2 regions of the Atlantibacter sp. MEI4A-1023 genome follow, and region 2 is predicted to be linked to the other one. Evidence: predicted binding sites of a transcription regulator. Region 2 holds the regulator's gene; the other holds the start of a gene.

Region 1 (4,382 bases), 1.6 Mb from region 2:
CGCCGGAAAAGCGGATCTCGGCCATAAACTATGTACCGGTCTTTACCACGCAATTTAAGCTGTTTTGTTCAGGCGAGCATCCCTGGGCGAAAGTTCCTCACATCACGGAAAAGCAACTGAGCCAGTGCGACTGGATCGTATTGAAACACGGCGAGGATGAAGGCGAATTTAACGATCCGCTTTTATATCAAATTCCGCCGGAGTCGATTCGTTTTGAGGTTTATTCGGTGTCGAATGCCATGGCGCTGGTTGAGCAAAGCCAATGTATTCTGGCGTTGCCTCTACAGCTTGAACAAGAAGCCCACAGAAGGGGGCTCGTCACGCTTGATACGGCAAGGGAATTACCGTCGTTTCAAACCGGGGTGATGTATATCAGCGATGTACTTAAATACCCGCACAAAAAGGATTTTATCGAAACGATTATGACAAAAGATGCCGAACGCCTCAGGCGATCGGCATCTTCAACATGACGCCTGTCAGATTTTAGAACAGTACCGAGTAATTCACCCCAAACGTACGCCCGCGACCTTTATAGGTATACAGATCGGCGGCACCGTAAGTGGGGCTGTACAGCCCTGGCGCACGTTGTCCCCAGGTGGTGGTGTAGTCTTCATCCAGCAGGTTTTCCACGCTGAAGCTCACTTTACCCACCGGCAGGTTATAGCTGCTCAGCACATCAATGGTGTTATAACCGTCGATTTTCTTCCCGGCACTGTCGGTTAAGTCAAAGGTTTGCTGGGTCTGCACGCGCAGGCTCCAGTCGCCTGGCGCCCAGCCAACATACGCGGTGGCTTTAGACGGGCTGGCGGCATCGACGGTCAGTTTTTCCCATTTCCCTTCCTGTTTGGTTTCCGATTTGATCACGTTAAAGGTCGCACCGGTGCTCCAGTCGCTGTCGGTAAAGAAGTAATCCACCGCGCCTTCAAGCCCGTAAATTCGGCGTTCGTCATCATCCAGATTGATGGTCATGTCGGTTTTGTTAATGGAAATGGTTTTGTCCGACAGGGAATAGTACGCCGCCAGTTGGGTGCGCAGATTATCCCCGGTATAGCGCCAGCCGAGCTCATATGCGTTCACTTTGATGCCGTCCAGCGTGGAGTCGTTAACGTTGACGCTATTCAGCAACTGGTAATGGCCATTATTCAGGCGGTAAGTGCCGGAGCCGTAATACTTCGCCAGATCCGGGATTTCAAAGCCCTGAGAGAAGTTAAACCAGGTTTGCTGGCGTTCAGTCAGGTGCGCCAGCAGACCGGCGTTAAACAGGAAGTTGTTGTAGTCGGTTTTGCCGCCGGGCACCGCGTCCGCAGAGGTCGCTGCCCCGGTAGCGATGGCCTGCTGCTGGGCGTAGCCGATGAAATCATCCACTTTGTTTTCAGTGTGCTGGTAACGCACACCGCCGCTCAGGGTAAAGATGTCGTTAATGTCATAGCTGGTCTGGAGGAACGGCGCGAGGTTAGTGATGCTGTAGCTCGGGTAGCGCCCCACGTTATAGCTATTTTCCAGCGTCATCCCGCCGGACTGCTGGGCTTTCGCCAGATCGAAGAATTGCTGGTTGGCGTCGAAAGTTTCATGTTCAGCGTCCACGCCGTAAGTCAAATTCAGGCTGTCGAATAAGGTACTGTTAAGCGTTAGCTTGCCGCCGTAAAAATCGGTTTTCTGCTGGGAGGCACCAATACTGGTGACGCCGGTGCGGCCCAGAGTGGGGAACGGATAAAACGTCAGGGACTCATCGCGATAATAAATCTGCGCCACCAAATCCTGGCCCCAGAAATCGGTGTTGGAATATTGCAGATTGATTAAGTGACGCTCGGTTGCCGGAATACGGTCAGAATCGAGATTGCTGGCGTTATAGGCGTTGCCCTGGCCGGTAACGGCGGAGAAGTTACGGCCCAGGTACAGGCCGTGGTCGCCATCCGCCTGGCTTTTGTAATACTGCGTGGTGAGCTGCAACTGCTGGGTTTCATTAATATTAATCGTCCCGGTGCCCATCACGTCCAGACGGTCGGAATACTGTAAGCCAGTCTGGGTATTATCGATGATGACTTCATCACCGTTGCCGTCATACCAGCCGCCAAATCGCTGGTAGGAGACGGACATGCGGCCCGATGCGTTATCGTTGCCACCGCTCACCGCCGCCGCGACGTTTTCATCGTGATCGTTATGGCTGTTGAAGCCGCTTTTCCCGCCCAGTTGCAGTTCTACTTCCTGCTCCGGCTGGCCTTTTTTGGTCACGATATTAATCAACCCACCGGTGCTACCGCCGCCATACAGTGATGTCGCGCCGGAAATGACTTCGATGCGCTCGATGTTAAACGGATCGATGGCATCCAACTGGCGGCTGTCGGTACGCGACGAGTTCAGGCGCACGCCGTCAACCATCACCATCATCGAACGTCCACGCATATTCATGCCGTAGTTGGTGCGGCCCTGGCTGCTGACGTCCATCCCGGGGATCAACTGGGCGAGGATCTCTTTGATCTCTTTCCCGCCCTGCATCTGTTGTTCGATTTCCTGCTTTTCGATCACCCAGGTGGTTTGCGCCATATCGGTGGCGCTGCGATGCGCGCGGTTGGCGGAGACGACAAGAGTATCTTCTTTGGTATCAGCAGCGAAAGCGGGCGTGGAGAGCATGGCGAGCAGCACGGGGTTCAGCACCCAGCGGGTACGGCGGTTGGCTATCATCAGTTGTTATTCCGTTAAGTTAAGTGCCTTGCCCCGATAAAAGGCGCAGCACAAGCAGTTGCAGAAGCATTGATTTGAATTGGTAATTATTCTCATAATGATATTTATTACATTTACAAAGACAAGCGTTTTTGCAATATTTGCTTGCAAATCTCTGTTCATATTTCCTTGTTTATTGAGGGGTTATCCAACTCGCCGGACCTCTAAGGACTCATCGCTATGGCCGCCAGCTATCGACTCTTCAACCTCACGCTGAAATCACGACATCACATCACGCCTTCACTGCTGCGCTGCGTATTTACCGGCGATGATGTGGCGCAGATGAAGCATGACGCGCCGGATCAGCGCATCAAACTGTTGTTCAGTGAAAACGGTGAGTTTCCGCCGGGATTAGGGAAGGGGGAAAACTGGTACCAGGATTATCTGGCGTTGCCGAAAGAGATGCGTCCCGTGATGCGGACCTATACACTCCGAGCCTTGCGCCGCGATGCACGGGAAATGGACGTCGAGTTCGTACTGCATGGGGAAAAGGGTCCGGCATCGCGCTGGGCCACGCACGCATGCCCTGGCGAGCGCCTGCTGGTAGTTGCACCGGATGCGGCATTTGATGGCGACAGCGGCGGCTACGAGTGGCTGCCGCCTGTGCAGGTAAACCAGGCGTTGCTGATTGCCGATGAAACCGCGCTGCCTGCCGCCCTGGGGATTCTTGAACAACTGGCGAAATCCGCGCATCCGCCTGAGGTTCAGGCGTTTATAGAAGTGCCGCATAAAGAAGATATTCACGACGTAAGCGCGTTTAGTTTTGCCCGCGTGCGCTGGATTGCGCGCGAGTCCGATCGCTTCGGCGACGCACTGCTGGATGCGGTTAAAGCGAACGTGAATATTCCTCACTGGGCGCAGTGCCAGGCGCAGTCGCTGGCCTCCAGCAGCTTACTGGAAGATGACATCTGGGAGCGCGCAGAAGGCAAAAAACCGTTTTACGCCTGGGTCGCCGGCGAGTCGTCGACCGTGAAAAAGCTGCGTCGCTATCTGACCGGCGATCGCAACCTTGATAGGGCCTGCGTGAACTTTATGGCCTACTGGAGCAACAAATAACGTTACGCCTCCAGCGGCGCAATCAACTCCGCTCCCTGATTTCTGATATTCCCGACGCTGCGCGTTACCGGATGCCAGGTAAAATCCCCCGCCGAAACTGCGCCTTTTTGGGCTATCTCTTCCGCTTCTTTTCCGCCGATATCCTGGCTCATCCACGCCAGCGCGGCTTCCGGCGTCAGGACCAGTGGGCGTCGGTCGTGGATATCAATCAGCCCCTTATCTGCGGCTGCGGTAACAATCAGAAAGCCTTCGTTTTCATCGCCGCGCTCAAACGGCGTACTGCCGATGGCAGCGAAAAACAGCGGTTTCCCATCCTGACGATAGATAAAATACGGCTGCTTTTTATCGCCTTCTTTTTTCCATTCAAACCATCCGTCGGCGAAAACAATCGCCCGCCCATGCTGCCACAGCGGCTTGAACATGCGGCTGGTTGCAGCGGTTTCGACTCGCGCGTTGATCAACGGCGCTTTGTTCCACCAGCCCGGCGCGTAGCCCCAGTGGACGGGATCGAGATGCAACTGCTCATCGCGCTCGTTTAACAACAGCACTTTGGTGCCTGGCGCAACGTTGTAGCGGCCAATGGGTTCAGGATCGTAAGGGATATC
Region 2 (4,382 bases):
GTATAGAGTGTAGACAGCACCAGCATGAAACGGTTGACGGCACGCTTTTGTTCAGCGTATTCGTCAGAAAGCAGCAGCTCGCGAACAGCGCGTACACGATCTTTGGGGTTGTTGGCGGGTTTTTCTTCCATCACGGCGACGGCCGCGCTGCCCTCTTTCGCCGGTTTTTCGACTTGCGGTTGCGCGGGGTTGAATTTCAGCATGCGACGCAAAATGTCGGACGCGCTTTCACCAATGTGCTGGGTGTGGCTCGCGATATAGCGATAAAGGTCGTCATCAACTTCAATCGTTTTCATTTTAATCCAGTGCGATATCTTTCTGAATACAAATCGTTGGGAGTATAGGATCAAACCCCAACAGCGGATAGCGTCAAGCCAGGAAGGCGGCAAAAGTCAGATTTAACTGGATCTTGCGACCGGGCGGCAGAATGTTCAACATAATACCCTAACCTGACACCTGCAAAAAAAGAACTTTGCCATGAAATTACATACCCGAGCGCAAACTACACAACAATCGCATAACGCCTCACCGATCGTGCTGGTTCACGGCCTGTTCGGCAGCCTGGATAACCTGGGCGTGCTGGCTCGCGAACTGATTACCGATTTCGACGTTATCCAGGTGGATATGCGCAACCACGGGTTGTCGCCGCGCAGCGATATCATGACGTATCCGGCCATGGCACAGGATCTGATTGATACGCTCGACGAACTGAGTATCGACAAAGCCACTTTTATCGGCCACTCCATGGGTGGTAAAGCCGTGATGGCGGCAACCAACATCGCGCCGCAACGCATCGATAAACTGGTGGCGATTGATATCGCGCCGGTGGATTACCAGGTGCGGCGGCACGATGAAATTTTCGCCGCGATTAACGCCGTCAGCGAAGCCGGGATCACCTCTCGCCAGGATGCGGCGGCCCTGATGCGTGAACAAATCCCTGAAGAAGGGGTGATTCAGTTTCTGCTCAAATCCTTCGCATCCGGCGAGTGGCGTTTCAATGTGCCGGCACTGTGGGATCAGTATTCACATATCGTCGGTTGGGAAACGGTGCCCGCCTGGGATCATCCGGCGCTATTTATTCGCGGCGGCAATTCGCCGTACGTGGATGAAAGCCATCGCGAGGCGCTGCTTGCGCAATTCCCCCAGGCCCGCGCGCACGTCGTAGCGGGCGCGGGCCACTGGGTTCATGCCGAAAAACCGCAGGCCGTGGTACGGGCAATCCGCCGCTACCTCGATGCCGGGTAAAAATGGTTAAAAATAAAGCGGCTGATAAGTCAGAGTGCCGTTAACGCGTTGGCGCGCCGGATTCCCTCATGTATGATGGCGCGCTTAACTGCATCCGAGCCCCGCTCCTGCACCCTGTTTTCCCTGTCAAAACGCGCATCATGGCCAAAGAACAAACGGACCGTACGACATTAGATCTGTTCTCGGACGAACGCCGCCCGGGCAGACCCAAAACTAACCCGCTGTCACGCGATGAACAGTTGCGCATTAACAAGCGCAACCAGTTAAAGCGCGACAAAGTGCGCGGGCTCAAGCGCGTTGAGCTCAAACTGAACGTTGAAGCGGTTGACGCGCTCAACATGCTGGCAGAGGCCCGCAATATCAGCCGCAGCGAATTGATCGAAGATATTCTGCTGTCACAGCTCGCCGCCCTTAAAGACTGAGCGTTATCTAAAAACACGGCGCGATGTAGCAGACTGTGCACATGGCCGTGATAGAGATTTCCGCCAGCTTGTCTGTTCTGCTATGATTGCCCTATCTGTAGGCTTTTTGCCTCAACCATCTCATTAAGTTTCAAGAGGTTATTTTACTCATGGCAATCGTAGGCATTTTCTTCGGCAGCGATACCGGCAACACTGAAAATATCGCAAAAATGATTCAAAAACAGCTTGGTAAAGATGTTGCTGAAGTGCGTGATATTGCTAAAAGCAGCAAAGAAGACCTCGAAAGTTTTGATATTTTGCTGCTGGGCATCCCTACCTGGTATTACGGCGAAGCGCAGTGCGACTGGGATGACTTCTTCCCTACCCTCGAAGAGATTGATTTCAACAATAAACTGGTTGCCCTGTTTGGTTGTGGCGACCAGGAAGACTATGCCGAATACTTCTGCGATGCGCTGGGCACCATGCGTGACATTATTGAACCGCGCGGCGCAACTATCGTTGGCCACTGGCCGACTGAAGGCTATCACTTTGAAGCCTCCAAAGGCCTGGCGGATGACGATCACTTCCTCGGTCTTGCCATCGACGAAGATCGCCAACCGGAACTCACCGCAGAACGCGTTGAAAAATGGGTTAAACAGGTTTCTGAAGAGCTGCACCTGCAGGACATCATCAACGCCTGATTATTAAGGGTGCTAAGTCAATTAGCGCCTTTTTATCTTGATTGATAGGCAAAAGCGATAAAAATAATTGCTACAAATTTTTAACTTTTGCCTCCAGACCTGTACAATATACGCCTTACGCATCGGGTGATTTTGCAACAAATGCAGGCAGCGCCACGATTTTGGGTATTTTTAAGCAAGGCAGTTGCAGTTTTCATTTAGGCATGGCAGTTCTATAATGAAACGCATAATGCCTTGCATCGATCTCTTGCTCCCTGAGGAGCGAATCGTTACGTAACAGGACAAATTCCGCATGACTGACAACAATACCGCATTGAAAAAGGCTGGCCTGAAAGTCACGCTTCCGAGGTTAAAAATCCTCGAAGTGTTGCAGGGGCCGGACAACCACCATGTCAGTGCGGAAGACTTATACAAACGCCTGATCGACATGGGTGAAGAGATTGGGTTAGCGACCGTTTACCGCGTTCTTAACCAGTTTGATGATGCCGGAATCGTCACGCGCCATAATTTTGAAGGCGGCAAATCCGTTTTCGAGTTGACTCAGCAGCATCATCACGATCACCTCATTTGCCTTGACTGCGGTAAAGTGATCGAGTTTAGCGACGATTCAATCGAAGCGCGCCAGCGTGAAATTGCCTCCCGTCACGGTATTCGCTTAACTAACCACAGCCTGTACCTGTATGGCCATTGCGCAGAAGGCGATTGCCGCGAAGACGAAAATGCGCATGAGATCGCAGAAAAGTAATTTTTTCTAGAATCATGAATTCCAGTAAAAGCCGACTAATGTCGGCTTTTTTATTTCTGATGATTTAAAAAATAACAGGCATGGCTTGCTTAATAATGAAACCTTTAAGTAAATCCTGTAATGAATTAAATAATGTGAATGATGTTTTAAGAATATATCAATAACTATATAAATCAGCCAGTTATCATATATTGAGACATCTTATCACCTGCCGGGTCTGTTTGTTGCGTTGCGGTTTAAAAATGCCATCACTTAAAATAGTGATTAGCATCGCATCCGATAAAATAAATCTGGTTAATCGCAATGACATTACCGCAGAAACCTCTCTCTGAATTATATCGCTTAACGGATTTATTCACTGACTATAACAAACTTACGCGTGTAGAAAGATATACCTTAATACCCGTAAGACCTCATACCGTTACGCTGATTCATGGTGGGCAGTTTTCTATCATTCGCAGCAGCGACAGACTTTTATTTGAAAAACAAACTGCGCCAGCGCTGTTTGGGCTAACCGGTAATGCCCGAAATCTGGCCTATCTGCGCATTTATGCCGATACGCAATGCCATTTCCAGTTAGTGCCTCTGGACATTTTCATGCAGCGTCTTGACGATAATCATTCGCTGCACTTAATACCGCCAATTTTATCCTGGCATATAGAAAGTTTACTTTATCGGGATGAGATGATGATGGGGCGAAATAGTTATCAAATGATTAAGGGGAATCTCCTCCATCTTAATCAACTAGATGAGTTTATGCGGTCAAAAATCAATGTTGCGGATTTCATCGTCAAACGAACCAACTTATCTCGCAGTATCGTCATGAAAGTTTTGTCGGCGATGCGCGCTAAAAATCATATCGATGTTAAAAGAGGCAAATTGCTGACAATCAATCAACTGCCTGAAAAACTCAGTTGATGCGAGAGGTAATTCATCGCAGTCTAAGACGTTCTCCGGGCCTTTCTCTTTTCATTTAAAGAAGCTTCACGCCAAAAAAAACGCCGCATTACGCGGCGTTTTAGCAATGAAATCTTATTCCCCGATTTTCGCCCAGGTATCGCGTAAACCCACCGTACGGTTGAACACCAGATGTTCAGGTTTGGAATATTTGCTGTCGAGGCAGAAATAACCTTCACGCTCGAATTGCAGCGCGTTGCCCATTTCTGCATTCTGCAGGCTCGGCTCGCCAAAACCCTGCTTGATCACCAGCGACTCTGGATTGATAGTCGACAGGAAATCTTCTGCCGCGCCGGGATTTGCCACGCTAAACAGACGATCGTACAGGCGGAT

Evidence for each region. Region 2 encodes Fur, which represses iron uptake genes when iron is present. Its sites were predicted from a motif close to ATAATAATGAGAACNACTATCAA; they were not measured.
Region 1: ACVV26_RS14925 (TonB-dependent siderophore receptor) is a predicted target of Fur. The motif match lies at 2,762-2,784, and genes of this name have one in related genera.

The regions. Positions count from the first base shown of each region.
Region 1 covers NZ_CM149568.1:3,117,681-3,122,062, reverse strand. The annotation lists gene ACVV26_RS14930 (LysR family transcriptional regulator) at 1-470, shown strand, start outside; gene ACVV26_RS14925 (TonB-dependent siderophore receptor) at 484-2,682, opposite strand; gene ACVV26_RS14920 (siderophore-interacting protein) at 2,902-3,777, shown strand; gene ACVV26_RS14915 (SOS response-associated peptidase) at 3,780-4,382, opposite strand, start outside.
Region 2 covers NZ_CM149568.1:1,527,408-1,531,789, reverse strand. The annotation lists gene seqA (replication initiation negative regulator SeqA) at 1-296, opposite strand, end outside; gene ybfF (esterase) at 478-1,245, shown strand; gene ybfE (LexA regulated protein) at 1,386-1,667, shown strand; gene fldA (flavodoxin FldA) at 1,817-2,347, shown strand; gene fur (ferric iron uptake transcriptional regulator) at 2,640-3,092, shown strand; gene ACVV26_RS07385 (helix-turn-helix domain-containing protein) at 3,396-4,010, shown strand; gene glnS (glutamine--tRNA ligase) at 4,125-4,382, opposite strand, start outside.